3 regions of the Bacillus sp. CGMCC 1.60114 genome follow, and region 1 is predicted to be linked to each of the others. Evidence: riboswitches for the same ligand, from Rfam matches in the RefSeq annotation. Region 1 holds a riboswitch; each other region holds the start of a gene.

Evidence for each region. Region 1 has a riboswitch for lysine ahead of ACFQZ1_RS08295 (aspartate kinase). Riboswitches for the same ligand answer to the same signal wherever they lie in the genome.
Region 2: another riboswitch for lysine. It lies ahead of ACFQZ1_RS25230 (amino acid permease); the one in region 1 lies ahead of ACFQZ1_RS08295 (aspartate kinase).
Region 3: another riboswitch for lysine. It lies ahead of ACFQZ1_RS26040 (amino acid permease); the one in region 1 lies ahead of ACFQZ1_RS08295 (aspartate kinase).

What each region holds. Positions count from the first base shown of each region.
Region 1 covers NZ_JBHTHG010000014.1:124,406-134,875, forward strand. Annotated here, with positions in the region: gene ACFQZ1_RS08295 (aspartate kinase) at 40-1,269, opposite strand; lysine riboswitch at 1,503-1,690, opposite strand; gene ACFQZ1_RS08300 (DoxX-like family protein) at 1,908-2,816, shown strand; gene ACFQZ1_RS08305 (DUF4166 domain-containing protein) at 2,821-3,450, shown strand; gene ACFQZ1_RS08310 (YndJ family protein) at 3,438-5,066, shown strand; gene ACFQZ1_RS08315 (MFS transporter) at 5,200-6,462, shown strand; gene ACFQZ1_RS08320 (GYD domain-containing protein) at 6,655-6,945, shown strand; gene ACFQZ1_RS08325 (CPBP family intramembrane glutamic endopeptidase) at 7,324-7,974, shown strand; gene ACFQZ1_RS08330 (PepSY-associated TM helix domain-containing protein) at 8,187-9,581, shown strand; gene fabZ (3-hydroxyacyl-ACP dehydratase FabZ) at 9,813-10,244, opposite strand; partial or broken gene ACFQZ1_RS08340 (beta-ketoacyl-ACP synthase 3) at 10,393-10,470, shown strand, end outside.
Region 2 covers NZ_JBHTHG010000118.1:772,224-782,693, forward strand. Annotated here, with positions in the region: gene ACFQZ1_RS25195 (LysR family transcriptional regulator) at 1-843, shown strand, start outside; gene ACFQZ1_RS25200 (GNAT family N-acetyltransferase) at 1,189-1,659, opposite strand; gene ACFQZ1_RS25205 (NUDIX hydrolase) at 1,805-2,257, shown strand; gene ACFQZ1_RS25210 (DMT family transporter) at 2,289-3,200, opposite strand; gene pdxR (MocR-like pyridoxine biosynthesis transcription factor PdxR) at 3,326-4,771, shown strand; gene ACFQZ1_RS25220 (VOC family protein) at 4,891-5,694, opposite strand; gene ACFQZ1_RS25225 (sulfite exporter TauE/SafE family protein) at 6,051-6,950, shown strand; lysine riboswitch at 7,257-7,450, shown strand; gene ACFQZ1_RS25230 (amino acid permease) at 7,558-9,027, shown strand; gene ACFQZ1_RS25235 (iron-sulfur cluster biosynthesis family protein) at 9,138-9,440, shown strand; gene ACFQZ1_RS25240 (NAD-dependent protein deacylase) at 9,514-10,296, opposite strand; gene pcp (pyroglutamyl-peptidase I) at 10,321-10,470, opposite strand, start outside.
Region 3 covers NZ_JBHTHG010000119.1:96,573-107,042, reverse strand. Annotated here, with positions in the region: gene ACFQZ1_RS26060 (ABC transporter ATP-binding protein) at 1-1,535, opposite strand, end outside; gene ACFQZ1_RS26055 (hypothetical protein) at 2,289-2,459, shown strand; gene ACFQZ1_RS26050 (hypothetical protein) at 2,834-3,019, shown strand; gene ACFQZ1_RS26045 (hypothetical protein) at 3,082-3,456, opposite strand; lysine riboswitch at 3,895-4,074, shown strand; gene ACFQZ1_RS26040 (amino acid permease) at 4,207-5,619, shown strand; gene ACFQZ1_RS26035 (ABC transporter permease) at 5,704-6,816, shown strand; gene ACFQZ1_RS26030 (NADH dehydrogenase subunit) at 6,904-7,674, opposite strand; gene ACFQZ1_RS26025 (PadR family transcriptional regulator) at 7,676-8,005, opposite strand; gene ACFQZ1_RS26020 (alpha/beta fold hydrolase) at 8,482-9,318, opposite strand; gene ycaC (isochorismate family cysteine hydrolase YcaC) at 9,835-10,470, shown strand, end outside.

The DNA.
Region 1 (10,470 bases):
TGATTTAGGTCTTGACAACCTATCCATCCCTTGTTTCATTTAATTTACTGATACGAGAGGCTCAATTTTTGCCATAAATGATTCGTGAAGTGCTTCCACACCATTTACTAAGTTAAGACGATCAATAACTACAGATACTTTAATTTCAGATGTACTTACCATTTTAATATGGATATTTTCTTCTTGTAACGTTGAGAACATTTTAGCAGCTACACCAGGATTAGATACCATACCTGATCCAACAATTGATACTTTCGCTAAATGATTTTCATATTCTACAGATTCATAGTGCATAGCCTCGCGATTTTCTTCTAATACCGCTAGTGTTTCTTTTAAATCATTCGAATAAATAGAGAAGGATAAGTGTACAGTTCCTTCATTTGTAATACTTTGAATGATAATATCTACATTAATATGAGCGCTTGCTAATGTAGAGAAGATTGTGGAAAGACCTCCTGCTTGTAAGCCTTTAATTGTAACGCGCGTAATATTGTCTTCAAATGCAATACCTTTTACGATTGATTGTTGTTCCATGCTACATTCTCCCCTTACGATTGTTCCGTTTTCTCGTTCCATACTTGAGCGAACTTCTAACATAACATTATGATTTTTCGCAAATTCTACTGCTCTTGGATGAAGTACACCAGCACCTAGGTTAGCCAGTTCTAACATTTCATCATAGGAAATTTCATCTAATTTGTAAGCGTCTGTTACAACGCGTGGATCAGTTGTGTAAACACCTGTTACATCCGTATAAATATCACATTTTTTTGCTTGTAATGCTGCAGCTAATGCGACTGCAGTTGTATCAGAACCGCCGCGGCCAAGTGTTGTAATTTCTTGTTCTGCGCTTGATCCTTGGAAACCAGCTACAACGACAATTGTTCCTTTTTGTAAATGAGATTGAATACGCTCTGTATGAATATTAGTAATTCTTGCGCTGCCGTGTACAGATTCTGTTGTAATACCAGCTTGCCAGCCTGTTAGTGAAATTGCAGCATAACCTTTCGCTTGCAGAGCCATTGTTAATAAAGAAATTGAAATTTGTTCACCTGTTGTAAGGAGCATGTCCATTTCTCGTTTACTAGGCTGCTCCGTAATACTAGCAGCTAAAGATACTAATTCATCTGTGCTATGTCCCATTGCGGACACAACCGCTACAATTCCGTGTCCTCTTTCATATTCTTCAATGACTAAATCCGCAACATGTTGAATACGTTCGATACTTCCAACAGATGTACCGCCAAATTTTTGAACAATAATTTCCATCATGAGAGCCCACTTTCAATTTAATATTGGTTAATAAATTAGGAAAAATGTTGTTAAACATAAGATGGGAAATATAGATCCCTTTCATTCCTGTAAGTTACCGAGAGCAAATAAAAAACACCATCTCAAATAGGTGAGGATGGTGCTGTTACAGGAAAAAGGAAACAGAAAACGGAGCTAATAAAAAAACCGCCAAAAAAGAAGACGATCATAAAGAAATATGATCTCCCTTTTTTGTAGATAGCTCTTCATATATACACCACTGTATATATGACAGTTCTGTTTCTATTCGAAAACAGCCCCAATTTATATGTTCAGAGAAACATATAAATTTCGGCAACTTTTCCTTTCATCTAAGCTCATTGACAATCTCTGTGTCTCCTTTAGAATACTCATAAAAGTTGCAACCTCTATCTCACGTCGTTCGGCGAGAGTGATTGGTTGTATGAAGTTGTTGGTAACATTTGTTCCATAGTAATCAAAATGTTGGAAGAAATCAAGTGGGTTATAAAAATTCAGAAAATTAAATCTATTTAATGGTAAAATGAAAATGATATAAAATATGTTTAAAAGAAGAATTTATAACAATATTTTACAAACGTATTTATTATATAGATTATATGGATGGGGCAGTGTGAATGGAAAAACAAAAACCTATTTATGTGCAAACTGAAATAAAAACAACAATGAATGAACTTTGGAGATATACACAAGATCCAAAGATACATACAGAATGGGATGCGCGGTTTACAGAAATATCGTATTTAGAGAGAAAGGAAGGCGAACCGCAGCGTTTTTTATATAAAACAAAAATTGGTTTTGGACTTGAAATTGCTGGAGAAGGAGAATCAATAGGGGAACTACAAAAAGAAGATGGGGGGCGAATCTCTTCACTGAAATTTTGGACAGACAGTAAGCTTTCGTTGATTACGGTAGGAAGAGGCTATTGGAAGTATACACCGAATGGGAACGAGATTCGCTTTGAAACGCAGTATGATTATGAAACGAGGTTTGGAAATATAGGAAGGTTTATAGATTCATTCATATTTCGTCCGTTATTAGGTTGGGCAACTGCATGGAGTTTTGATGCTTTAAAATTGTGGTTAGAAAAAGGATTCCATCCACGTTTATTATTAAAAAGAGCTGTTACGTATTATCTCGTTTGTTTTTTACTTTCTTTTGTGTGGATTTATCAAGGACTTATTCCGAAAGTTTTATATACTCATCCAGAAGAGGTACGAATGCTTGCTAGTCTTATTGGTGCAACTGATAATGCTGCATGGATTATTAAAATGATTGGCTTTTTGGAAATCGTATTTGGAATCGTGTGGTTGATACCTTTCCAAAAGAAGAAATTGTTTTTCATTCATATTATTATACTATTGGCATTGGCCGCTGTGGCAGGATTCACAAATATTGAAAGTTTTATACAACCTTTTAATCCAATTACTTTAAACATTATGCTGATTGGATTTTCAATAATCGGTTATGTAAATAGTAATAACTTACCGCAAGCAAAACATTGTAAAAGAAGCAGAAAGGGGTAAAAATTTGTCTTCCATTTACGAAACATTATTAGGAGAATCCTATCATCAGTTACATCCAAAATTACAGAAACGTTATGCAATTACAGAAACATATAGTTTTGTAGGAGAAGGAAGGATGGATGAAATTACAGAAGGCTCAGTTGCTGTAAGAATGTTTTTAAAAGTAGCAGCAAAATTCCGGATGTTTTTTTCAGAAAGAGGGGAAGAAGTACCATTTATCATTCAAAATACTGCAGAGAAAGACAATAAAGGAGAGGTATTTGTAACATGGAATCGGATGTTTCTATTTGGTGAAAAAAGGCGTTATTTTAATGCTGTTATGTATTTGAATGATAAACAAGATGAAATTGTCGATTATTTCGGTGAACCACATTTGCTCGTATCGACGCTTGCGTTTCATGTTGATGCAAAAGGAGCAATTCATATTTCATCAAAAAAACAATGGTTCTACTTATGTGGAATGAAAATTCCATTGCCAAGGTTTTTATATGGAGAGGCAAAGATTATAGAAAGTTATGATGACGAATTAGATTGTTATCGGATTTATGTACAAGTGCAAAATCCGATATTAGGGCCGCTTTTCTCTTATAAGGGAACGTTTAGAGAAAGTGGTGTAATTATATGCGAAATATAATAATCGGTCTCATCTGTTATGTCATTTTTCTCATATTAGAGTGGCCAAAGTTACATCCTGTTGAATCGGTTATATTATTGTCAATTCTTCTATTTATCCCGATGGCGTTTTCTATTGTAGATAAGAGAAAAAGAGATGGAGATGAATTATTCTGTTACAAACTTGCAGCATATATATATCCACTTGCGGCGATAAGTGCAATGCTTGCTTTTGTAACAAATCATTTTCTATTTGCGATAATTTGGTTTATATATACGGGCATTGTAGCATTATTTGGTGTAAGTAGATTATTAGAAAGAGGATGGAAACCGCTAGAAGAAACAGCGATTGATAGTGGATTTATGTATTTATTTTTAGGCGGCTTTTGGTTCTTTGTCTCTGTAGCAAACATACCAATTATGCAATTTAGTTCAGATATCGTCTTACTCACAGCAGCTCATTTTCATTATTCTGCTTTTCTACTCCCTTTATCTGCGGGTTTGTTAGGGAGAAAGCAACAAAAGAAAAGTCAATTATATACGATTGTTATGTTTGTTATCATCATTTCTCCGATGACGGTTGCAATTGGCATTACCTATTCGAGAATATTTGAGTTTTTTGCGGTGCTACTCTATCTTATTTCGCTCTATGTTTACGGCATTTTTGTATGGAAAACAAAGTTTACATCTATAAGTGCGAAAGTTCTTCTTATCATTTCGTCTAGTACACTTATGGTGACTATTCTTTTCTCACTTTTATACTCATACGGGAATTTCAGAGGAATGATGACTATTTCTATTGTACAAATGGTTTGGATTCATGGGGTTGTAAACGGAATTGGCGTGGCAGTACCTGCTTGTATGGGGTGGATGATTGAAAAGAATGGTCCGAAATACATTCATTATGGAAAAACGATGAGTCGTATTAAAGGAAAGATGAAAGTTGGAGAGGATGTTTTATTGGAAAATAAGCTAGTAGAGAAGAACGAATATACAGGTCTTATAAATAAAATGATAGATTTTCATAGTAAACAATTTAATCCAAAAAGTGTGTCACCGCTCATTATTGATTTTTATGAGAACACGAAAAACTATGAATTAAAAGCAACTATTTATTGGTCACGTTGGTTTCAAACATTTGCCTTTCTTTATGAAAAAATAAGTCGACGCGTGCAGCAAATTCATTTAGGAATGGGAAATCGGTTAGAGGTTATGTATGGAGAGATTGTTTCTATAAAAGATGAAAAAGACGGTAGAAATGATGTCAGAGCATGGATTCGGAAAAACGAACAGAATGAAACAATCTTTGTAGCGCTTTACTCTCAGAATGAACATAATGGGGAAACATACATGAATATTGCGCTGCCATTACCATATGCGAATATGACTGGAATGTTAAAGCTGCGCAATGATAAGAAAAATCTTATCATTACGAGTCGGTTACGGAACAGTACAAAAGGGGATGAGGGGATTTATTTACATAGCCGCTTCTTTACGATTCGCTTACCGTTAGCTGAAACGTTTGTGATAAGAGAGAAGGATAAAATCACGTTAACAGCACATCATCAAATGTGGATGTTTGGTGTGAAGTTTCTAGAGATTGATTATGAAATAGAAAAAACGATTGCTCGAAAATAGCAATCGTTTTTTTATTGCTAAATAATACGATATAAAATACAAAAATCAATGAAGTTTGATTTTTGGAAAATGATTACATTTAAATGTTATAATGAAATGCAGTATTGTTTTATTTTATGTAAGGAGGGGACATATGCAAGGAGAGATACAAGAGCAAAAAAATTCGAATTATATAAGTAATTTATTATTACCTATTACAAAATCACGTCATTTTACTTTTTTATGGATCGGGCAGCTCTTTTCGGTTCTTGGAAGTTCTATTACAATGGTTATTCTTCCGGTGGTTGTATATACATTAACAGGATCGACAGTCGTTATGGGGATGACAATGGCGATGTATATGCTTCCAAACGTACTTATTTTACCATTTTCAGGATTAATTGTAGATCGCGTTAATCGTGTTAAATTGATGTTATTTACTGATATTGTTCGAGGGATATTAATGACAACGTTAGCAGTACTCATGTTTACTGATACTTTAACGATCCATATTTTATATGTATTAGTAGCGATGTATGGTCTTATGGAAGGGTTATTTCAACCAGCCTATTCAGCAGTTCGAGCAAGGGTGTTTGTGCCGGAAATTCGGAATGCGGCTAACGCGTTAACTCAGATGAGCAACCAAGGCGTACGTTTAATTGGTCCGGCACTTGGGGGCCTCATTGTTTCCATCGCATCAGCAGGTATTGGTTTTGGTTTAGATGCATTGACTTATTTGCTTTCTTTTATGTGTTTACTATTTTTAAGGGATTTGACAACAAAAAAAGCGCAAGACAGGGCAGATAATAAAGTGAACTTTAAAAAAGATTTCATTGAAGGAATTGTAGTATTAAAAAGCCATCCGTGGTTATGGATTACAATTTTAGCATTTTCGTTTATTAATATTTGTCACGCGGGTATTGTAGTCGTCTTAATTCCTTGGTTATTTAATATCCATCATCACTTTGAACCTTTTGTTTATGGCCTCGGAATGGCATTTTCTGGCGGGGGTGCAGTTGTTGCTGCTCTTATTTTTGGAGGGAAACAGAACTGGCATAAACGTGGCTTATTGGCTTATGGTGGTGTTTTAATTAGTGGAATGGCGCTTTTAATAATGCCTTTTGTCTCATGGGCACCAGCATTAATTGGATTAATGGCTATTGAGGGGTTTGGCATTATGATTTTCGGTTTAATTTGGGAAACGAGTTTGCAAGAACTTGTGCCGGAAGAAGCGTTTGGTAGAGTTGTTAGTCTCGATATGCTTGGATCCTTTGCGCTATTACCGTTAGGGTATTTGATAGTTGGATGGTTGGCCAATATAATTGGTGGTATTTTGACTATCAGCATTTTAGCGATTGCGGCTATTGTAGTGGTCCTGACCGCTTTATCTGTTCCGAGTATTCGTCAGTTTGAGTGATGCTTGTTTATATGCCCGTTCTAATTAAAATGATTAACAAAGAAGAAATGCATCATCATCTAGTGCCTTTAATGGGAAGTATGTAAAGTAGAAGGAATTCACCTAAGAAGAATGATAATTTAATATTTTTATTGGGTAATGAATATAGGGTCTTATCTGTTTTCATTCTTAATGAAATAAGAGGAGGTTCTTATGCAAAAATATATACTTCTAGCAAAGTTTAATCGGGAAGGAAATGTAAATATAAAAAATATTAGTGAACGTTTTTCCAATTTACATAAGAACTATGAACGATTCGGTGGACGTATTTTAACTGCTTATGCCATTGTAGGTGAATACGATATGGTTATCACATTTGAAGCACCTGACATATTAGCAGTAAAGAAAATTGATTTAGCAGGAAAATTACCAGGAATGGTAGAAACAAAGATTTTCCCGTTATTAGATATGGACGAATTTCAGCAACTAGTAACAGAAATTTAAGTTATAAGGTGCGGTATTTTCTATTGGTGATTGATTTCATGATTTCTTGTGAATTAATTTTAGCTATCCTTGATATCGAAGGGTAGCTTTTTTGTTTCATGTGGACAAGATGTCTCTTTTTCTAGTTATATTGCTTAGAGAAACATATATTTGATTAATATAGATGAAAAGGAATTAAAATGGATTTATCTCGGCCTTATATTTTAATGATTCAAGTGTAGGAATAATTGATCAAGTTGTCATTAAGTTTTATCAAGATGATATTTAAATAAATGCAATCTTGTTATTGATTGACCGTGTAGCAGTCTTTAGGTCAAGAAAAAAGTCATTAAAAAGTTATTCCCTTTCATAAAATAAAAAGGGGGGGGAGGCGTTTTTGTGTCAGTTGCAAAAAGTAAAACAAAATTTATAATGTTAGAAATGCTACTCGTTATGATAGTTTCTCTTGGAATAACTCTATTTGTTCCGGGGATTGGTCAAGTTTTTACTTTTTTGCCTATTATATACTTAGTCATTGAAAAAGTAATTCGCAAACGAAAATTTTGGGATATTGGGTTTCGGTTCTCACAAACTGCTTCAGATTTAAAAACTCATTGGTTCTTAGCGCTATTTGTAGGAGTTATTATTCCTATTTTGTGTTTTTTATTTGCAAAGTATATGATGCCTGAATACGCACTGCATATAAAAGAGCGTGTGCCAATGATGAGCGCAGCTTTATTCATTCCATTGCTTTTTGGGATTATCGTTGGAACATTTGTGGAAGAGATGATATATCGTGCCTTTTTTCAAGAGCGGTTAAGTTGGTTCACACCCCCTACATTCGCTATTTTGTGTACTTCTTTTGTATTTGGACTGATGCACTTTGCAAAAGGGGATCCCTTAATCGTCGCAATTGATATTGGAATGGTGTTTGTTGATAGTATCTTGTATGGGCTTCTGTTTCATCGAACAAAAAATATATTTGCTTCTTGGATTCCGCACTTGGCATCGGATGTTATTGGAATCATATGTTTAGTATTCTTTTTATAAGGAGTCTGCCTAAAAGTGAAGCTTTTAGGCAGACTTTTTGTATTTATACATAATGGAAGTTTTGCTGTATTGTTTCATAAAAGATTTACAAATAAGTTTGAAAAATTCTCACAAAATATTCACATATGTTCGATATATTAAAAATCGGAATTATAAACTTACATGTTTATACGAAAAGGGAAGAGCAAGTATCATTTAGGGGGGAACAGAATATGTTTGCAAAACGACAAGCGGTAAATCATTCTGCAGAAAAGTATGCAGCTCAGTTGGAAGTCTCAAAAGCACAATCTTTGTATCGAGCTGTATGGCGCTGGCATTTTTATGCCGGTATCATTTTTGCGCCTTTTGTAATCTTATTGACAATAACAGGTATTATCTATTTATTTAAACCGCAAATTGAAAACACCGTATATAAAGATTATTACTATGTACAAGCTGCAAAAGAAAAATTGACTGCAACAGAACAAATAGAAGCAGTTAAAAAAACATATCCGGGTGCTTCTATTACAAAGTACAAGCCTTCCTTTGCATTAGATCATTCAGCAGAAGTTGGAATTGTACATAAGGGAGTGCCAATGACGGTATTCGTAAATCCATATGATGGCAAGATTTTAGGGGATTTAAAGAAAGACGAGAAATTCATGAGCAAAGTGGAGCGGATGCATGGCGAGCTTATGATTGGAACGACAGGAGATCGTATTGTGGAGATGGCTGCCTGTTGGGCGATGATTTTGTTGATTACTGGCTTATATTTATGGTGGCCGCGCAATAAAAAATCAATTTTTGGTACATTAATTCCAAGATTCTCTAAAGGAAAGCGGACGATGTTACGAGATTTACACTCTGTTCCGGCTTTCTGGTTCTCGCTGTTCATTTTTATATTCATAATGACGGGACTTCCTTGGTCCGGATTATGGGGAGATTATATTAATAAAATCGCAACAGCTACAAAAACGGGATACCCGACAGGACTATGGGATGGTAATTTGCCGCAGTCGACTGTTCCATCTAAAGCGGTGGCGGATGTACCTTGGGCGGCAGAGAAATTACCAGTTCCGGAGTCTATGGGAAATAAGGCAGCCTCTCTTGCGGTGGCAGACATTATGAAAATAGTAGAAAAAAATCATTTAGAGGATGGATATTCAATCACATTCCCTAAGGGAGAAAAAGGTGTGTATACGGTATCTGTTAAGCCTGATAATCCGAAAGGGGAAGCAACGTTGCGCATCGATCAGTACAGCGGCAAAATATTGGCAGATTTACGTTTTTCGGATTATGGAATATTGGCTAAGGCAATATCTATCGGGATTGCGCTGCATGAAGGGCGTTATTTTGGATTAACAAATCAGTTATTGGATCTTGTAATCTGTCTTGTGTTGCTGGGGATTTCTGTAACAGGTTGCATGATGTGGTGGAAACGTAAGCCGTCTGGTACGTTAGGAGCACCTTCTTTGCCGAAGAACTTCAAATTAATGAAAGGTGTAGTAGTTCTTATTCTGATACTAGGGATTTTGTTCCCTTTAGTGGGCATTTCGCTGTTTGTAGCTTTGGTGCTTGATTGGTTAGTAATAAAGAGAGTTCCAGTTTTAAAAAAATGGTTTGGCTAATATAGATTATTTATAGCGTAGGGAGAATAGTATGAAAAAGAAAATCTTTTCATATGCAGTAGTAAGTATTTTATTGATAATGGGTATATATTTGTATATAGATCATAATAAAACGAATGAAACAAAAGTTACTTCTACGCCGCCTTGTCATATCAACAAGTAGAGTACAAAAAATAGTGAATCATTTTAAGTAAAATAAGAAAGCCCACTTGCATTTGCAAGAGGGGTTTTTTATTTTTTATCGTAAAGAGCAAATGTAACTTCTGCCTCGCAAGCGGTTTCCCCATCTACTGTAGCAATAGCATGAGCCTTTGCAATTGAACCACGAACACGCGTCATCTCCACTTCTAAACGTAGCTGATCACCAGGACGAACTTGTTTTTTGAAGCGACAATTGTCAATACCAGCAAAAAGACCGAGCTTTCCATGGTTCTCTTCTTTCATAAGCATAATAACTGCACTTACTTGTGCTAAAGCTTCTACAATCAAGGCACCCGGCATAACTGAATAGCCAGGAAAGTGACCGTTAAAAAATCTTTCATTAGTCGCAACATTTTTGATCCCAACTGCACGCTTTCCTTCTTCTACTTCAATGATACGATCAATTAATAAAAGGGGGTAACGATGTGGAATAATTTCTTTAATTTGTTGAGTATTGAACATAAATCCTTCTCTCCTTTATACCATAACCACATATTTTTAGTTATTTTATTTCCGAAAATTACATGTTTGAATATTGACAATAATTAGCACCTAGTACTATTATCTAATTATAATTCTAAGTGTAAAAATAGTAAAGGGGGATAAATGTATGAAATCAAAAGCAAGAATTACAGCTATTGGTACCTATGTACCCGAAAAAAGTTGACCAATGATGATTTAGAAAAAA
Region 2 (10,470 bases), on a different contig from region 1:
GTAAAAACCGTCGAAATGGGAAGTTTCACGAAAGCTGCTCAAAGTCTGAATATGACACAACCAGCTGTGAGCCACGCTATATCTAGTATTGAATCAGAATTAGGCGTCACACTAATCATTCGTGATAAGAGAAAAGGATTAATTCTTACTGATGTCGGAAAACGTATTCTTATTCATATTCGAGAGATTTTGAATGGGATAGAAAAGGTGGAACAAGAAGTAGCCGCAGAAAAGGGACATGAAGTAGGGACAATTCGTATTGGAAGTTTTCCGAGTGCTTCCGCATATTTCTTGCCTAAAATCATTAACATCTTTCGGCAGAAATATCCGAACTTAGAGCTGATCCTTTATGAAGGAACACTTAAGGAAGTAGAAGGTTGGTTATTGTCTCGCGTCATCGATATCGGGATAGTTATCCTTCCAAATGAAGAAATGGAAATTATCCCATTGACAAGGGGGAAAATGGTTGTGGTACTACGAGATGATCACACCCTATATAAGAAATCAGCTATTACAATACAGGATTTGAATAATGAACCAATCATTATTTTTAAAGGGGGATATGAACCTCCGATTATCGATATGTTTAAACAAGCCGGAGTACCGCTCTGCATTAAATATGCAGTTTCTACCGTAACGACATCACTAAATATGATACAAGAAGGGCTAGGGTTGGCCATCTTAGCTGAGTTATCCTTATCTAATCTACCCCCGAATGTTCGAACTCGAGAGCTAGAACCACAAGTTTGGAGAGAAATTGGTCTAGCTGTCCCTTCATTAAAGGAATCATCGCTTGCAGTCCAATTATTTATTGAAGAGGTGCAAGAGCTGTTTTCTTTGTAAAATAGGCTTATCCCTTATATGAAGGGGGAGCCTTTTCTTTATAATTTTCTGTCCAAATTGTACGAGAAATGGAATTTTAAAAGTAAAAGTCAAGTAGCCCCAAAACATACAATAAAAGTTGACTTTGGAGTTACTTTACGTTTACTTTTAAAATGAGTTAAAGTATTACATACGCTGAAAGTAACCGATACTTTAGTGTAAATAGAATTTCAAAATGATCAAACTTTATTTCAAAGTTACAAATAATTTCTTATTAAAAAACATCTCTCAAGAAAAAACAAAAATATATATTTTATAATAAAAAAGCAGCATAACAATTTTATATCGTTTTGCCGCTTACATCATTTATAAATGTTTTATAAATAACACTCGACTTCCACCTTGTCCATCATAATTTGTATGTACAGATAACCCCTCTATTTCACTATCACCTTTTTCAATATCAAACCCTATATCACGATGAAATTGAATGGACTTTTGATTAACGGGGGATGTTACTGCTTTTACAACGTGACGCCCCTTAGAGCGAACGGCATCACAAAATGAGGCATACAGTGCTGACGCAATCCCTTCTCTTCTATGTTTTGGATTCACACCAACAAAATGAACATATGCTTCATCTTCAAAGGTTTGCGAAAAAAAGCCACATAAAAAGCCTGCAATTTCATTATCCTTTTCAATAATAAAACTCGTTTCTTGAAAATGAACAAAAAAGAGCTTTGGCAACATGTCTGCCATCTGTCTCCCGCCCCACCAATCATTAATAACTGAATGAATTGTAATATAATCCTCAGGTTTAATTTTTCTAACGTACATATTTCATACCCTCTCTTTTTCCATTTATACTTACGTTATTAGATATTGAGATGTATTTTCCTGTTTAACTTATAAATTCATTTTTTCAGATTCATATCATCATATGAGATAATTCGATTAAAACAAATGAAATTAGGTGAAAAACATGTACATAAAATCTTCTTTTGGCGAAAAAAAACAACATATAGAATACACCTCACGCCCGAGCTCTTATGCCATTATTTTCAAAGAAGATACTAGTAAAATAGCAGTAATTCAAAAGGGAATGAGATATTTTTTACCTGGCGGCGGAATGGAAAACGGCGAAACAAAAGAAAGCTGCTTACACCGTGAGCTATTAGAAGAATTAGGTTGGGAAATTGAAGTGCAGCATTATATCGGAAATGCTAAGCGCTACTTTTATGCCGAAAAAGAAGATATACATTATTTAAATGATGGTCATTTTTACATGTGTAGCAAAATACATGAACATCATGTTCCTACAGAAGATGATTACATCTTGCATTGGGTATCTTCTTCTGAAACGCAACAGTTGCTTGTTCACGATCATCAACAATGGGCTGTAAAGCAAGCAATCTTATTATGCAAACAAAAATGACCACTCCTCTCAGGACGTGGTCATTTTCATACTAACTTACCTTTTTTAAATTGAGTGCTGGCTTTTTCACTGTCCCTTTTTTCACAACATATAACCCAATGAAAATAACAAAACCACCAAACAATTGCATGATGTTCACCTGTTCGCCTATCGTTACAGCTGCAAATATAACCGCGAATAATGGAACAAGATACATATAAACCATTACTTTTGTTGAACCAATTTTACTAATTCCAACGTACCACATTGCAAGCCCAAAAATCGTTGCAAATACAATCGAATATCCTAACGATCCCCAACTCAGCATATCAGTCGGCCATGTTAAGGAGTCTACATTCATAAAGCAGTATAAAACAAGCGGAACAATTCCTAATAAAGTTGACCAAGCGGTTACTCGCATCGCAGAATATTTCGTAATTAGCGGCTGAGCAAGGATCGGATACCAGCCCCATGCGATCGACGCAACCAATCCAATTATATTTCCAAGCCATGCATATTCATATATAGATTGATTCGTATGCCCAGTTAATAGTACAAGTGCTGCCCCTCCAAAAGAAAGCATAGATCCGATTTGTATTTTCAGAGAAAAACGTTCTTGTTTATGCAATACAGCTAAAATCCCTGTAAAGATTGGTGACATCGCAATTAGTAATGAAGCGTTCGTCGCAGATGTATATTTTACTGAAAGCATGAATAGCGTTTGATATAATGTCGTCCCAACAATACCAACCACCAAAAGTCTCAACCAGTCTTTCCTCTCTATACGTAATGAACGTTCCATAATAAAGGTAATAAGTAGCAAAATTGGTGATGCAATTAAAAATCGCATACTATTAAATTGAATGGATGACATATATGCCACTCCATATTTTCCTATCGTATAATTTGCTCCCCATACTAAAGCAACTGACATTAGGAGCCATTCCATTTGCCTTTGTTTCATCCAAATCTCCCCTTCCTTATTTAGCATAGTAAAATTGGCCTGATGTAACACCATCCAATTGGCTGTTTTTTCACCCAGCCAATTTGCTATACTGTTAATAATGAGAGCATAAGGAGACAGGATAAATGAAATGGAAATTAGATTCAGATAGTAAAATTCCGATCTATCAACAAGTTGTTGATTATATTGAAAGACGTATTATGTACGGAGAGCTTCCACCAGGAAGTTTCCTCCCTTCAGAACGTAAGCTAGCAGAGCAACTTCAAGTAAATCGAAGTACAATTACAACAGCTTATAATGAACTGCGTGCAATGGGAATTGTTGAAAGTACAACTGGAAAAGGAACACGTGTCAGCACGCATATGTGGGGGGTCTCTCCAAAATTCACACCGAATTGGAGAGGTTTTATAGAAGGCGGGACATTTTTGCCTAACTTACCACTCCTTCGCTATATTCGTGAACAAGTGCAGCAAAATGAAAATATCATTGACTTTGCAAATGGTGAACTTGGATGTGATTTGTTTCCGCATCAGCAATTACAAACGATTTTACATGAGCAACCGTTAACACGATCGTTAAGCTATGATCATCCACAAGGCTATCTTCCTTTACGCAAAATTGTAGCAAAATATATGAAGGAACATTTACAAATTGATGCCACTGAACAATCAATTATGATTACTTCCGGCGCGCAGCAAGCACTGCACCTTATTGTGCAATGTTTATTAAATCCAGGTGATGCAGTAGCATTTGAAAGTCCATCTCATTGCTATTCCTTACCTCTTTTCCAATCGGCAGGTATTCGTATATTTCCATTACCTGTTGATGAACATGGCATTCATCCAGACGATGTACATGAACTTTATCGAAAGCACCGGATTAAAATGATTTTCTTAAATCCCAATTATCAAAATCCAACAGGGACACTCCTTCATCCAAAAAGAAGGGAAACACTTCTATCTTTATGTGCCGATTTACGAATTCCGATTGTTGAAGATGATCCTTCGAGCTTATTAACATTAGAAAATAAAGAACAAGCATGTTCAACTCTAAAATCAATTGATACAAACGGAACAGTCATTTATGTTCATTCCCTATCTAAAATGATAGCACCAGGATTACGAATCGGCTGGCTCGTTGCTCCGCAGTCCGTTGTTGAACGATTATCAGATGCAAGGCACCAAATGGAATTAGGTTTAAGTATTTTTCCGCAATGGCTTATGCAACAATTTTTTGAAACAGTTCCGTTTGAAACACACTTACAAAAGCTACGCTATGAATTATTACAAAAAAGAAATGTATTAGCTAGTGCACTGCAACATTCACTCCATGAAGAACTCTCATTTTCCATGCCGACAGGTGGAATTTATATATGGGGGAAATTGAAACACCCTGTTCAAGAAAAGCAGCTGATTATGCAGAGTTTAAAACAACAAGTTGCCTTTATGCCCGGCAGTATTTTTGGTGCAAAAGATGGTTATATTCGTCTCTCATACGGAAAAGTAGATATAAACCATATTACTGAAGGGGTCTCTCGACTTCAAAAAGCAATCAACTTTTGTGATTTGTAAAGGCCTCCAACATTACGTTTGGAAGCCTTTTGATTTATACCAAAATGTTGTTTGGACAATTGCCGGCCAATTTGTATGCTCTGGTAATTGTCTTATTACTTCGTTCACCTTGATTCCTCCTAAAATATGTACATCCCATTCGATATCTGATATACACTCTTATTCTCCTTGTCTCCTTGAAACTCTACAGCAAATGGTACCTCCCCGCAGTTCTGTAATTGATTCTGTACCACTCCATTTCCTATCGGTTCACAAAGTTGAATTGTTATTTTCCCAAGAGAGAAACTTCGAAATACCGCATTCCACTCTTTATCTATTTTTGGTGTACTCATTTCTATTTGCAATAACTCTTCCCATAGTTTGCTTGTTTCATTTACATTATTAACAGCGTAAAACACTGTTTTCATTCCAATTACATTATTGTCATGAAGTGAAATCACTCCTTTTTTCTGTAAATCTGCTCTTCTTTTTCCATCCGATTCACCCCACTCAATAAAAAACGGGAATCTAGGACCGCCATCCTCCTGTTCAATGAATAGCATTTTCCAGCTTAATAGAGTACCATCATCTCTTAAACGTTTTCCCTCCAATGGACCATTTATATGAAACCCTTTCTCCAATAATTTCTTAGCAAGCTCTTCCATATGTTCTGTACGCAATGCAATTTGGATCATCCCTTCCCCTTTTTGCAACTTATGAACAGTTTGCTGAATGAGAGGATTCTCTGCTCTGTTTGCGGCTTCTTTGTTCTGAACTGCTAAAAACTCAATATACGCCAAATCAAAATAACATAAGCTATTATATGTCCCCCAATTCGTATGCTCTCCTCCTTGTACTGTATGAAATCCGAGTATCTTCATTTGTTTTATCACTTCAGCTGGAGAGCATTGAACTACGTGAACAAGATGATCAAACTGTAACATCTCATCACCATCCTTACTTTTATTATTTTTAGTGTATTACTTTTCATTTATTTCTTGCAATTCAAAATTTTATAGAAAACCCAGTTGTTTTATATGATTAATGTGTATTATAATGAAAAAAATTAGAATATGATAAAGCTGATTGGAAAACCAAAGGCTCTTTTCTCATTAGAGAAAGGAGCCTTTTTTATTTTATCTCGCTACTTTTGGGCAGTAACACTCCCTCCTCAAGATTCTGAGAAGTCAAAGGAGATAGATGGGAGAAAACTGTCCGTAAAATTCAACTAACCATTAATAGAGGATAAAGAACCTCCACTGATGGTAGTTTCACTTTATTATAAACGGAGGTATTAAACATGCAAAAATTAATTGTCTTTGCTATCATTGGTTTTTTTGCACAACTCATTGATGGAGCTTTAGGAATGGCTTATGGGGTAACATCTTCTTCATTATTACTCATGTTTGGAATTGCACCAGCCGTTGCTTCAGCATCTGTTCATTTAGCCGAAGTTGTTACAACTGCCGCTTCTGGTATTTCACATATCCGATTTGGAAATGTCGATAAATATACTGTTTCAAGGCTAACATTACCAGGTGCCATTGGCGCTTTTGTAGGTGCTTGCTTTTTAAGTAACTTACCAGGAAATTTAATTAAACCGTATATTTCAGTGTTTTTATTCGTGTTAGGTGTATATATCTTATTAAGATTTATTTTACAAAAACAAGTTGTTCAAACAAATAATAAACGTCTGTCTGGTAAGCAATTAATTCCACTTGGCCTTTTTGCAGGTTTTGTAGATTCAACAGGCGGTGGCGGCTGGGGACCTATTACTACTCCTGTTTTACTTGCACGCGGGAATGAAGCAAGAAAAGTTGTAGGTTCTGTAGATACGAGTGAATTTCCTGTCTCATTAGCTGCCACATTGGGATTTTTCATTTCTCTTGGCTGGGAACAGATCAGTTGGTTTTGGGTGTTTGCTCTTATGCTTGGCGGTATTATTGCAGCACCTATTGCTGCATGGTTAGTACGAATTGTTCCTTCACATTTACTTGGGGTTCTTGTCGGAGGGCTTATTATTTTTACTAACATTCGTACGCTATTAACAGCTTTTAGAATAGATCAAGATATAATATTTCTTTCTTACATTGCAATAGGTCTTGCCGTTACAATTGCACTGATAATTACGACTCGTAATCAATCACAACATACAAACAAAAAAATTGTATATAACAAACAAAAACAAGTTTCCCCATAAAGGGAAGCTTGTTTTCTTTTAGTCTCCTTTTCGACAATATATTTTGTCGAAATTTATTTGTCTCAATTTTCTGTTAATTTTAAAGGATTTTTTGAAACACAATGCGAAACTATTGTATAACCTTTTTCAACAAGAGGTTACATATTACATATTTTTTAGGATCGGGATGAGTTTTGAAAGCGCTTTTCTAAAATAGCCGTTCTTTTTTCTCTTTTTTTCTACAAAAAAGTCCTTGCAATATTCCCAGAAAATCATTACAATTGCGATATATTAAAAATCATAGCAATAGAAAAATCCTCATCAATCCGATGAGGTAGAGGTTGCGGCTTTTATTAGTAGTCCGGACGAGACACAGAGAACGTCAATAACTCCGAATGAAAGGAAAAGCTGCCGAAGTTTATGCTTCTTCTCTGGAAGTATATGCTGGGGCTGTTTTCGAATAGGAACAGAACTGTCACGTTTACAAAATTACCGTGTAAATGTGGGGCGCTATCTTAACGGAAGGTATGATGGGGTGGCTATTTTTGAAATGCTCCGCTAAATTCTTTTGGCGGTTTTTTTAATTCCCCCCGCTCCTTCCCATCTAACAAGAAAAGGAGTGTTGAAAATGAACGGCGCAACTACAAAAGTTACCTCTACATCTACAAGTCAATCTGCACAAACACATGGTGAGCTAAAACGTGGATTGAAATCTCGCCATCTTACAATGATTTCACTTGGTGGTACAATTGGAACAGGTTTATTCCTAGCAAGCGGTGGAGTTGTCCACACAGCTGGTCCTGGTGGCGCTCTCGTCGCCTATGCTGCAATTGGTATTATGGTATATTTTTTAATGACAAGTTTAGCAGAATTAGCATCGTACATCCCTGTAGCAGGATCTTTCAGCACATACGCAACAAGATTTGTTGATCCATCTCTTGGGTTTGCATTAGGTTGGAACTACTGGTATAACTGGGCCATCACGATTGCTGCTGAACTCTCTGCAGTTACATTAATTATGAAGTATTGGTTCCCAAATACTTCTTCCCTGCTTTGGAGTGGTATTTGTTTAGCTATTATGTTCCTTTTAAATTATTTATCTGTTAAAGGATTTGGGGAAGCTGAATATTGGTTTGCACTTATTAAAGTTGTAACTGTTATCGCCTTTTTAATTGTCGGTTTTCTTATGATTTTCGGTATTATGGGCGGAGAACCAGTTGGTTTTAAAAACTTCACAGTTGCAGATGCACCGTTTAGCGGCGGCTTCATGGCAATTATTGGTGTGTTTATGGCAGCCGGATTTTCATTCCAAGGAACAGAATTATTAGGAGTTGCGGCTGGGGAAACTAAAGATCCACAACGCAGTATTCCAAAAGCAATTCGCAGCATCTTTTGGCGAATTCTACTGTTCTATATTTTAGCAATTCTTGTAATTGGTTTACTCATTCCATATACAGACAAAAACCTTGCAGCAAGTGATGTGACAGTAAGTCCATTTACACTTGTATTCGCTAAAGCAGGTGTTGCCTTTGCGGCATCAGTAATGAACGCCGTTATTTTAACAGCTGTTCTGTCTGCTGGTAACTCTGGTATGTATGCAGCATCACGTATGCTTTGGGATCTAGCAAACCAAGGTAAAGCACCTAAATTTTTAGGAAAACTAAATAGTCGTGGTATACCTGTAAATGCATTGATTGCAACATCATTAGTTGGATGTGCTGCTTTCTTAGCTTCTTTATTCGGTGATGGCGTGGTCTATGTATGGCTCTTAAATGCTTCTGGTATGTCAGGCTTCATCGCTTGGATCGGAATTGCAATTAGTCACTACCGTTTCCGTAAGGCATACATCGCACAAGGAAAAGATTTAAATGACTTACCATATAAAGCAAAATGGTTCCCATTCGGTCCTATCTTTGCATTTGTACTATGTTTAATCGTTATTCTTGGTCAAAACTACGGTGCATTTATGGGAAAATCTATTGACTGGGACGGTATACTCGTTTCATATATTGGCCTACCTCTTTTCTTAATACTTTGGTTAGGTTATAAATTTACAAAGAAAACAAAAGTCATTCCATTAGATAAATGTGAGCTTTAAAAATAACAACCTATCAACGAAAGTTGATAGGTTTTCTTATGTGCCCGAGTAGCCGGTTCATTATATTTTTGCCATAATAGAATAAGAGTTTAAGAAAAGGAAGGGATTACATGAATATTCGTGTTACAAATACAGCAAAAGAAAAACTGCAACAATTACAAAATGGAGGTAAAACAATCATTAGAGTAAAAGGAACTATAGGCAATACCTGTACTGTCTATGTGAATATCGATTTAATTGTCGATGAATATCATGCCAATGATGTCGTATTTGAAGATGAACAGCTTGTTATTCAAATCGATGACTTCACAAAAGATTATATCGGAAACACAATGACGCTAGATTACAATACAGGCTTTAAAATTACAACACCAAGTGAAACGATTGTTTATGGTTTATCGCTGAAAAAATAATATAAAAATGTAGTGTTCAAAAAAGAGAAGGCACATATGATCGTTTCATATGTGCCCTTCTTTTTAAATTTTTTTAGTTTACATCTTCTGTTCTTAAAAATCCATCCACAAATTCTCCAATTGTTTCATGAAACGCATAATCAAAATACGATTCTTGCCCCGTTCGCTCGTCATTAATAAGGATTGTCGTTGCCCCTATTTCTCGTTTTGCTATTTGCGGGAATGACGCTACAGGCTGTACTTTTAACGACGTTCCCATTACAAGCAATACATCTGTTTCATACAAGCGTTCAATGGCTGTTTGAAATTGAGGCAATGTGTCTCCATATAACACAACGTCAGGATTTAAAATGAAATTACACTTCTCACAGCGCGGCACTTCATGTGCAATCATATATTGTAAGTTATATTTCGTACGACACTTTGGACAATGAGCAGATTGTAATGTACCATGTAAATCAATGACACGTTTACTTCCGCCTAATTGATGAAGTCCATCAATATTTTGTGTTAAAACAACAAGATCTTTTCCGCTCTCTTCTAACTGCGCAATAAATACATGTCCTCTATTCGGCTTATATTGATGAAATGTTTCAATTTGAAAGATTGCTTTATAATGTTTCCAAAAATCTTTCGGGTTTCGATTATAATATCCTCTTGATAAATACATTTCTACATTTGCATCTGCATACAAACCGTTTGCTGATCGAAAGTCTGGAATCCCACTCTCTGTACTTGCACCTGCCCCAGTTAACACCGTAATCTTCTTAGCATTGTCAATGATAGAACGCACTTCTCCATAATGCTGCACAACATTCACCTCTATGTATATTTCTTCTTTCATTATAACAGGCATATGCAACAACTTAGAAATTTTTTCTTAATGCGTTGTACCTTCTGCTACTACTATATCTATTTTTACTTCCAAAGCTGTTTGTATTAAAAGCTCTATTCCTTTTGTAATGTTAGAAAGTGACATGCTCGGTTGACCAGAATATGCACTCGCTTGTTCCGGTAAAAACGGAATATG
Region 3 (10,470 bases), on a different contig from region 1:
GCAGCTTCTGTTCTCGCATCAACTGCTGATAACGAATCATCTAAAATTAAAATTTCCGGCTTTTGAATTACTGCTCGTGCAATGGAAATACGCTGTTTTTGGCCTCCTGATAGCGATACACCTTTTTCCCCAACAAGTGTTTCCAATCCATCTGGCAAAAACTCTAAGTCTTTCTTGAAAGCAGCAATTTCAATTGCCTTTTGCAGCTCCTCTTCACTTGCTTCTCGGTTACCGAATAAAATATTTTCCCGTGCTGTTTTCGAAAAAAGGATGTGTTCTTGCGGAACATATCCAACCCAACCTAACACATCATCAATGTGTATATTTTGAAGTGATACACCGGATACTGTGATTTCCCCTGTTCCTAATGGATACTGACGAAGAAGCTGCCGAACGAGCGTTGTTTTCCCACTTCCCGTTTTTCCAACAATCCCAAGTGTTTCTCCTCTATTTAACGAGAACGATACGTTTTTCAAATTTAATTTAGAAGATGTTGGATACGAAAAGAATACATCTTCAAAATCAATACAGTCTGGCTGATGCAGACGTAATGGTTTCTTTACATTTTTTACATCTTGCTTATACGCTAACGTTTCGTTTACTCGATCAAGTGAAGCATTCCCGCGCTGCATCACGTTAATAAGCTCACCAATCGCAAACATCGGCCAAATCATCATGCCAAGGTACACATTAAACGATACAAGCTCCCCAAGGGTTACCTCATTTTGAAATACTAAAAACGCTCCGTACACAAGACCGATTAAATAACTCATCCCAACGAGCATTTTTACGGTCGGTTGAAAAAGCGAATCAATTTTTGCGACTTTCATATTCTTTGCATACACATCTGTTGCTAACGTACGAAAGCGCTTCTCATCTTCTTTTTCCTGTACATATGCGCGAACCACACGTACACCTGCAATCGACTCCAGCACTTTATCGTTCATAGCTCCAAAAGAATCTTGAGCAACTGTGAAGCGCTCGTGTAATTTCTTTCCATAAGCACTCACTGCATACGCCATAATCGGAAGCGGCAATAAAGCAGCGAATGTTAACTTCCAACTAATCGAAAACCCCATCATAAGCACAATTGTGAGCATATATAAACTCGAATCAACGAGCGTTAAAATACCAAATCCGGCTGTCATGGCAATGGCTTTTAAATCATTTGTTGCCCTTGCCATTAAGTCACCTGTACGGTTTTTCTGATAAAAAGTTGGCGTCATCTTCAGCAAATGCCCCATAAATTTGGAACGCATCGTTTTTTCAAGCACAAATGCGCCGCCAAATAAATGATATTGCCATACATAAGAAAGTACATAACCCGCAGTTGCTGCACCAAGTAACATCCCTACATACTTCATAATCCCGGCGTTTGTTAAATCTCCGGCTTTTATATCATCAATTGCCAATCCAATTAACTTTGGCGGAATAATCTCGACCACATTGACAATAAGTAAACAACAAATGGCAATGCTGTACCTTTTCCAATGCGTCTTAAAAAACCACGTTAATTTTTGTAATACAGAAAACAATATAACCTCTCCCTTCTCATTGTTGTGTAAACATAGGCTCGTTATCCACTATCCAGCGTCTCCGTTTTTACCATTCGCACCTCATACTTTTCCATCGTCATTCCTTCCTTTCTCAAACTGATTTATTTATTGAAACTATACAAATGTATAGAAACAATCTAAAAAAAGAGACAAAAAAAGCATACCGTCGCTTTGACGATATGCGAAAAACGCATAAAAGCGCACGTCACGACACACGCAACGTACGCTTTCCTTTTCAATTAAAAAGAAGCGCTATTTGTCCGTAGAGGTTGCGTGATGATATTTATTGTTTTCATTGTGTAAAACGCCTAAGTTAATCATATTTACAATTACAATCATCACGCACACCTCCTTCTTCTTTTATTTTCCATTTTTAATTTTATAACTTTAAAGACTTTTCTGTCAATTATTTTTTCATTTTTATGGAAAATAATTTTTAAGCAAAAAACTTCCCAGAAATCACTTTCAGAAACATCTCATTTAATTTTTTTCAAACCTCGGACGATCACCTTATCCCTCACTCTTACAAATCACTATTTTTATGAGGGCTTATTGAAGAAAGATCTAGTCATAAAAGTCTTGAATCTATGACGCATGAAAAGTAACAGTATTAAATTTAATGTAATCTATAAATGTAAGTAGAAAATAGTTGCTAGCACTACATTTCCTCAACACAAACTCTCTATCATTTTCATATACTATATTAACTTCTGAAAGAGAGGAGGCGTAACATTGAACGGCTTAACAGAAGGCGACAAAATCCGTGTCTTTTCAGCTGGACGTGAAATTGACGGCCAAGGTGTTTTCCTTCGTATAGAAAATAACTTCTTAATCTGGGTTGACAATCATGCTAATATAAACATCACAAGCTTAGATACAATTAGCATCCGTAAAGTTTCCTAATCACTTATAAAATGTTCTAAACGATGAGTCTATATCAAAAGAAGTTATATAAAACCTTTTTGAATAAGCTCTTGTTTTATAATACGTTTTATACTTTTTATATGACTAATGGTGAAATACAAAACATTCACCATAGCAAATGGCTCTGTTCAGATTAACGGATGCATAAGGTATTCGTAAGAATCTTGAATCTATGCCACATGAGAAAATAACAGGATTGAATTTACTGTAACTCTATAAAGGTGAGTAGAAAGTATTTCTACTCACCTTTATATTTTATAAAAATAGTTTCTAGCACTACCTTTCACACACACACACTCTCTCTACCTTTTTCATATATATATATTAACTTCTGATAGAGAGGTGGTGGTCACATGGCATTAACATTAAACGGCTTAACAGAAGGCGACAAAATCCGTGTCTTTTCAGCTGGACGTGAAATTGACGGCCAAGGTGTTTTCATCCGCATAGAAAACAACAATTTCTTAATCTGGGTTGACAGTCATGCTAATATAAACATCACAAGCTTAGATACAATTAGCATTCGTAAAATTACCTAATCACCCATAAAGTGTTCTAAATTAGCTTCTAGCATAGAATAACAGGGTCTATTCAGAAAGAGTTATATCCCCTCTTTTTGAATAGATTCTTTTTTTATAATACGTCGTACACTATTTATATGACTAATGGTTAAATCATAGTCTACGTTAATCCAATATAACCATTCGTTTGTACACTCAATAAAGATACCCTCCGTACTCGTCTCCCCTTCTAGTACTTCAATCTTATCTCCTAATGAAAATAAAGGCGGCAACGCACTCTTTTCTGTTTTTTCACTTAAATCCCTTTGTATGTTATAGAGTAATCTCATACATCGTTCTAAAGAAGCTGCGAGCTCTTCATTTTGCTTTTTTAACTCTTCTATCGGATCCGGCTTTTGGCACCTATAAACTTCCTTCCCACATATAAAACAGTTTCTCTTAAACCAGCTCTCCATCCGCTATCCCTCTTTATCCCGCTATTCGCGGGCAGTAGACCCCCACCTCAAGATTCAGAGAAAAGCGACGAAGATAGGCGGGGGAAACTGCCCGTAAAAGCCCGATTGGTTCAACTAACCATCAGTGGGGATGAAGAAGACCCCCACTGATGGAAGTTTCACTTTACCTCACTACTTATGGACAGTAAAACTTCCACCAAATTTTTAAGGAAATAGAGCTAGCCACCAGTAAAGAACGAAAAAAACTTATCAATGACAGCTTTGCTTTATACCTCATTTCATATACATATTATATGTTGCGAAGCCTTAAGTTGTTTCATTATCGTGAACATACCCATTCTCATAATAATCTGATTATGTTTATTTGCATTGACGAATAAAAAGTCATTTGTTACCCTTGATTATGTTAACTTTATACATAAATCCTCATTCGTATCTCGGTGAGGTAGAGGTTGCAATTATTAATAGTATGATTTAGGAGATGTGTGGCATCGCGGATCAAATCAAAAAGGAATAGTTGCCGAAGCAAGAAGCATCCACAGCGCTTTCTTGCTGGGACTGCATTGAATAAGTGCAGGACTGTCACAGGCTTTTTGCTTGTGGAGAGCTATCGAGAGGTATGTCCGTGGGTTTCTTAATAAGATTGAAAAGCGCGTGAACATATACGCGCTTTTTTGTTTTGTTTGGAACTTCAAACACATACATATCTCCGCGCTTGACTTGGTTATACTAATTTTGGAGGTAGTTTCTATGCAACAAAAAAAATGGGGCTTTTGGGTACTTACTGCATTTGTAGTTGGGAATATGGTTGGAGCTGGTATTTTCATGGTTCCAAGTACATTAGCACAAACAGCTAGCCCTCTTGGTGTTACATTAGCTTGGTTAACAACAGGATTTGGCGTATTAATGTTAGCTCTTGTTTTCGGTAATTTAGCAATTCGTCGCCCTGATTTAACAACAGGTCCGCAAAGTCATGCTTATGCACTCTTTTCTTCACAAAAAACGAAAAAAATGGCAGGTTTTAGCATCGTATGGGGTTACTGGGTTGCAAACTGGGCAAGTAACGTAGCCATCATTACATCATTTGCTGGTTATTTATCACTCTTTTTCCCAATTATGAAAGATACTCACGTATTATTTTCAATTGGAACTTTCGATATTGAAGTTGGAAAATTAATTACGTTCTCCATTTGCACGATTTTATTATGGGGTACACATATGATTTTGACGAATGGCATAAGCGGTGCCGGTAAATTAAACTTTTTAGCAACAACAACGAAAATAACAGGATTCCTTCTTTTCATCATTGTGACATTATTTGCCTTCCAAGCTTCTAAACTTGGGCAATGGTATACACCGATTATTGATAAAGAAGGCGTTTCACACGGACTGCTATCACAAGTAAACTTAGCAGCATTAACAACACTTTGGGCATTTATCGGTATTGAGTCAGCTGTATTATTATCAAATCGTGCTGTTTCACCAAAAATCGTAAAACGTGCAACTGTTACCGGTTTGTTGTTAACAGTTGGTATCTACTTAGGAATTACTATCTTAACAATGGGTGTTCTTCATATAGATAAACTACAAGCATCTGAACGACCATTAGCAGATGCATTAACTGCAGTAATGGGTCATAACGGCGGAAAATTAATGGCGCTGCTTGCACTTACTTCTCTCTTTGGATCCATTCTTGGTTGGGTTCTATTAAGCTCAGAAGTACCATATCAAGCAGCAAAAGAAGGATTCTTCCCATCCTTCTTCACAAAAACCAATAAAAAAGGAAGCCCGATTCATTCGCTTCGTTTAACAAATATTATGTCGCAAGTGTTCCTATTCTCAACGCTATCCGGGACAATTGCCCAGGCGTATACATTTGTTATTACTGTTTCAACACTTGCCTATTTAATCCCATACCTCGTTTCTCCAATCTTCCAGCTGAAGCTTGTTGTAACAGGTGAAACATACGAAAACCAAAAAGGTTCTCGTATAGCAGATGGAATCATTGCTGCTATTGCTCTTATTTATTCATTATGGGTTATTAAAACTGGCTCTTCTGATATGAAAACATTCCTGCTTGGCATTGGTTTATTTGTAGTTGGCTTTGCTTTCTACCCATTAATGAAACGTGACGAGAAAAAAGATAAAAAGCAAGTTGCCTAATGAAAGGTAACTTGCTTTTTATCTTTTTAACGGGTAGCAAGAATCCCCTCCTTATGTTTACAATGAAAAAAAGGAGTGATCTAAGTGACAATCGAAACACTTTGGAATGATCGTTTTCAGCAACATCTAAAAAAAATCACGATGTACTTTGCACGCATTGCAAGCAGTCTAGTTTATAGCTTCCTTTTCCTTCTTGGTATAGGCGGCTATTATTATGCAAAATTTCTTCGTTCATTTCCATCTGAGTCTGTTGCATTAATCATTGTGACAATTTTACTTACGGTTATACTCACTCGTTCTCCAATTCGAACATTTTTACAGAAACCAGATATCCTATATTTATTGCCAATAGAAGAAAAACTCGCATATTATTTTAAACGCTCTCTTTTGTACAGTTATATCATTCAGCTCTTTCCATTATTATGTGTAGTACTCATCATTACACCTCTTGCCCAGCAATCATTACATACAACTCCTGCTTTTTTATGCGGAGCCTTTATCATTCTTGCTTTTATAAAGTGGTGGAATATGTACATACATTGGACATATAGAAAAAACGAATTCGCTTCACACTGGTTGCTTATCAGGATATGCTGTAATGCGGCCATTACATATACAATGTTTCAATTCACTTCCATTATGATCGTAGGAAGTATACTCCTTTTCATCACTTTCTTATTTTTATATACGATGAACAAACGAAAACGACACATTCATTGGGAATATTTAATAGACCAAGAAGAAAAAATGGACATGCACTTTTATCAATTTGTTCATTTCTTTACGGATGTGCCGCAAGTAAAACAGCAAGTAAAGCAAAGAAAATGGCTCACTACTTGGATTGAACGGATCCTGTATAAAAAACGATCTCCTTTTTTATATTTGTATAGTTTATCCTTTTTACGCGCGAACGGTTACCTTGGCCTCTACATACGATTGACCGTAGTAGGAAGCATTGTTTTATACTACATTCCTACGTTCATCGGAAAGGGAATCATCACATTATGCATCCTATACATATCTGCTTTACAACTTCGTGCCTTTTGGAATTATTTTTCGGGAAATAGTATTGTAGCATTGTATCCAATTTCGCTTATAGAACGAAAACACGCTTTTATAAAGCTGAGATCTCTAGTAACTTTCATACAATTGATATTTTTTTTAATGGTCATTTTCCTCAAAATACAGTTTACTTAAAAATAACAATCGTCTAGAATTCTCACAATAAATGCAAAGAATCCATTTTGATCAAAATGGATTCTCATATATATCCTGACTTCTATACTATTCAATGGTTGTATGATTTTTCGCTTTTCTGTAGAAATAGACTCCTAAAAAAACGCCTACGATGACACAACCAATAATTGTTACAGTAATATACCGTGGGTCTTTATTTATTTCACTCGGAATAATTCGCTTTAAGATTGGATCAATACACATTGTTAATGCTACAACTATCGTAATCCACGATTTTGTATACAGTGCAAAAAGAACAAAAATAAGAATACATATGGCAGCAATCACATAATTTTGCATTGTCGTTGCTACAAAATAATCTGTATCGAATTGTCCATCCATCCAAAAAAAGAATACTAACCATCCTCCAATGGCGATGAAATTAGCTAACAGTACAAGAAATAGTGACTTTTTTGTAGATGGATACACTTTAGGAATTCCTTTGAATAGTGTAATTGCAAATACAGCAAGAGCTAAAAATAACGGTAATGATCCAAATAATAATATATTTTGTGAAACATGAAACTGCCCCCGTATAGCTGGGGGGAAGCACATATAAGCAACAATAGCTAAAACTGCTAAAGGAATGATTTTCATCAACCCTTCTTTATCTACAGGCAATTCTTTTCCAATATTCTTCATGTGCTGTTTACGACTTGCCCCAATAATATGCTCTACACTCTTCCCTCGTTTTTCAACTTCCGTTAAATGAATTTCTAGCTCGTCTACAATTTCATTTATATCTTCATCTTTTTTTCCTCGTTGTAATAAATACATTCTGAGTTCAACTAAAAATTGCTCAGACTTCGTTGATAACATGTTAATTTCCCCCTTTATTAATCACATTTTCAACAGATAGTTTTAAATCGTTCCAACGCTCTTTAAAACTCTCCAATTCTTTCTCTCCTAATTCTGACAAAAGATAGTACTTTCGTTTTGGGCCAGCGGTCGACTCCCTTAATACGCTTGTCAGCAATCCTTCTTTTTGCATACGTAATAATAAGGGATAAATTGTTCCTTCGCTAAAGGAATGAAAACCATAACTATGTAATTTCTCCGTTAATTCGTAACCGTATATTTCTCCTTCTTGAATAATGGCTAAAATGCAGCCTTCGAGAATGCCCTTTAGCATTTGCGTTGAATCAGCCATTTCATCTCCCCTTTTTCATACATGCTTCTCTATAACTTGTAATACAAGGTAAATACATATACTAATAACTTGCAATGCAAGTGTTATAACCATAAATTAACATACACTAACTTGTAATGCAAGATATGGAAATGTAAGTTTCATAAAAACATCCCTTTTTTATAAAGGATTTTATTAAAGTTACGTTCTTACTACTAGGGGTCACTATACATGCCCATCAAGCCAAGAAAACAAGTCGCTCCCAAAACGAAAAAACGTTATTCTCTCTGTAGAAATATACAGGAAGAATAGCGTTTTTTGACCTCTTCTATTAAATGTGCACGCTATGTTTACACATGATGTGATGGCTTATATTAACCCTTTAATTACTTATGATAAAAGTTGATATTTAAGAGTGTAACTGATCGCTTACCAACAACCTTTTCAGAGAAGGTAAAATGCTCCTCTTCTATCAGTTAACAACTATTCATTTGTAATCAGTCCTTTAAAAATGATAGCAGTGCTTCATTAAATTCTTTAGCATGTGTTGCATTTAACCCATGTGGACCACCCTTTATTAAAGCTACCTTAGAATTAGGAATTGCTTCATGTGTTAGCTTCCCACTATATTCAAATGGAACAGTTGCATCTGAATCACCATGAATAACAAGGGTAGGTATATTAAACTTGGCTAAATCTCCTCTGAAGTCCGTTTTGCTGAAAGCAGCGATACAATCTAGTGTTCCTTTAGGCGATGCACCTGCTGCAATATCTCTATTGTAAAGCCGGAATGGTTCACTGACTAAGTCAGTTCGATCTCCAGCAGCAAAAAATCCTCTCGTAAACTCATCAAGAAATGCTAGGCGATCATTTTTTACTCCATTTTCAAACCCTTGAATTGCTGCATCGTCTAATACTCCCTCAGGATGATCTGCTGACTTGTAAAGAAATGGTGGTACAGCTCCTGCAAATACAGCCTTCTCTACTCTATTTGTTCCATAGTTTCCGATATAGCGAGCTACTTCTCCACCACCCATTGAAAATCCGACCAGTGTGACATCTTGGAGATCCATATGCTCTAGTAACAGATGTAAATCAGTAGCAAACGTATCATAGTCATAACCGTTCCATGGCTGAGAAGATTTCCCGAACCCTCGACGGTCATAAGTTATGACTCTGTATCCAGCCTCAACGAGAGCAGGAACTTGGTATTCCCAAGATCGACCACTTAATGGCCAACCGTGAATTAATACTACTGGCTTCCCTGTACCATGATCCTCATAATATAGCTCAATGGGTGTTTGATTTTCGGTTCCTACAGTAATTTTTGCCATTCTTCTACCTCCAAAAAATATTCTAATATATATCCTTTTCTTCAATAATCCGGATGAATCTCGTAACCTATTTATGCACGTTTATGTTGTGGATTCTAAGCATGAAACTCTATTGTTCCGATGAATTCATTTTCTGTTTTTGTAACAATTCCCCATCTAATACCTTTTTCATCATGAAATAATTGCTGAACATTCCTCATATTCAATTCTAATAACAAAAATAGGTGACTATCAATATTGTTCTATCTATAGAATGTATAGGTAAAACCAATCAATTTTATGGTAAAAATAACTATAGTTACCATCTATACAAATTATAGATAATTTAGAATTGATTAATGAATTGGTTTTCAAATACTATAAATTTGTATAGCGCTTCATGTTCTGTGAATGCTGCTATAATTAATATTAACGGTCAGTTTAGTTATAAACTAATCGTAACAAACGAAGAAATTTATGATACTATTCCACTGTTTAAACTTTCTTCGATTACTTAATTTTTAGGAGGAATACATAATGTCTGATCTCTATTCTCGTATTAACAAAGATGATGCTGTCGTTCTTTTAGTAGATCATCAAACTGGTCTTATGTCCGGACTAGTACGTGACTATGGTGTTGATGAATTCAAGAACAATGTTTTAGCTCTTGCTCACACTGCTAAGTTTTTTGATTTACCAGTTATTTTAACAACAAGCTTTGAAAACGGACCTAACGGACCTTTAATGCAAGAATTGGTTGATCTCTTTCCTCACGCGCCAAAAATAGCTCGACCTGGACAAATTAACGCATGGGATAATGATGATTTTGTAAAAGCAATCGAAGAAACTGGAAAAAAACAACTTATCATCGCGGGCGTAGTTACGGATGTTTGCGTTGCTTTCCCGGCACTTTCCGCTATAAAAGCTGGATATGAAGTATTTGCTGTTACTGATGCTTCAGGAACTTTCAGTAAACAAGTTGCAGATGCTGCCAATACGCGTATGGCACATAGTGGCGTGCAACTTATGAACTGGTTTAGCGTAGCGTGCGAATTACAACGCGATTGGCGCAACGATGTCGAAGGTTTTGGCAATTTGCTTGCTAGTAATCTTCCAGGTTATCAAAATATAATTGGAAGCTATATGGGAGCTCAGCGAGATCTTAGTAAACAA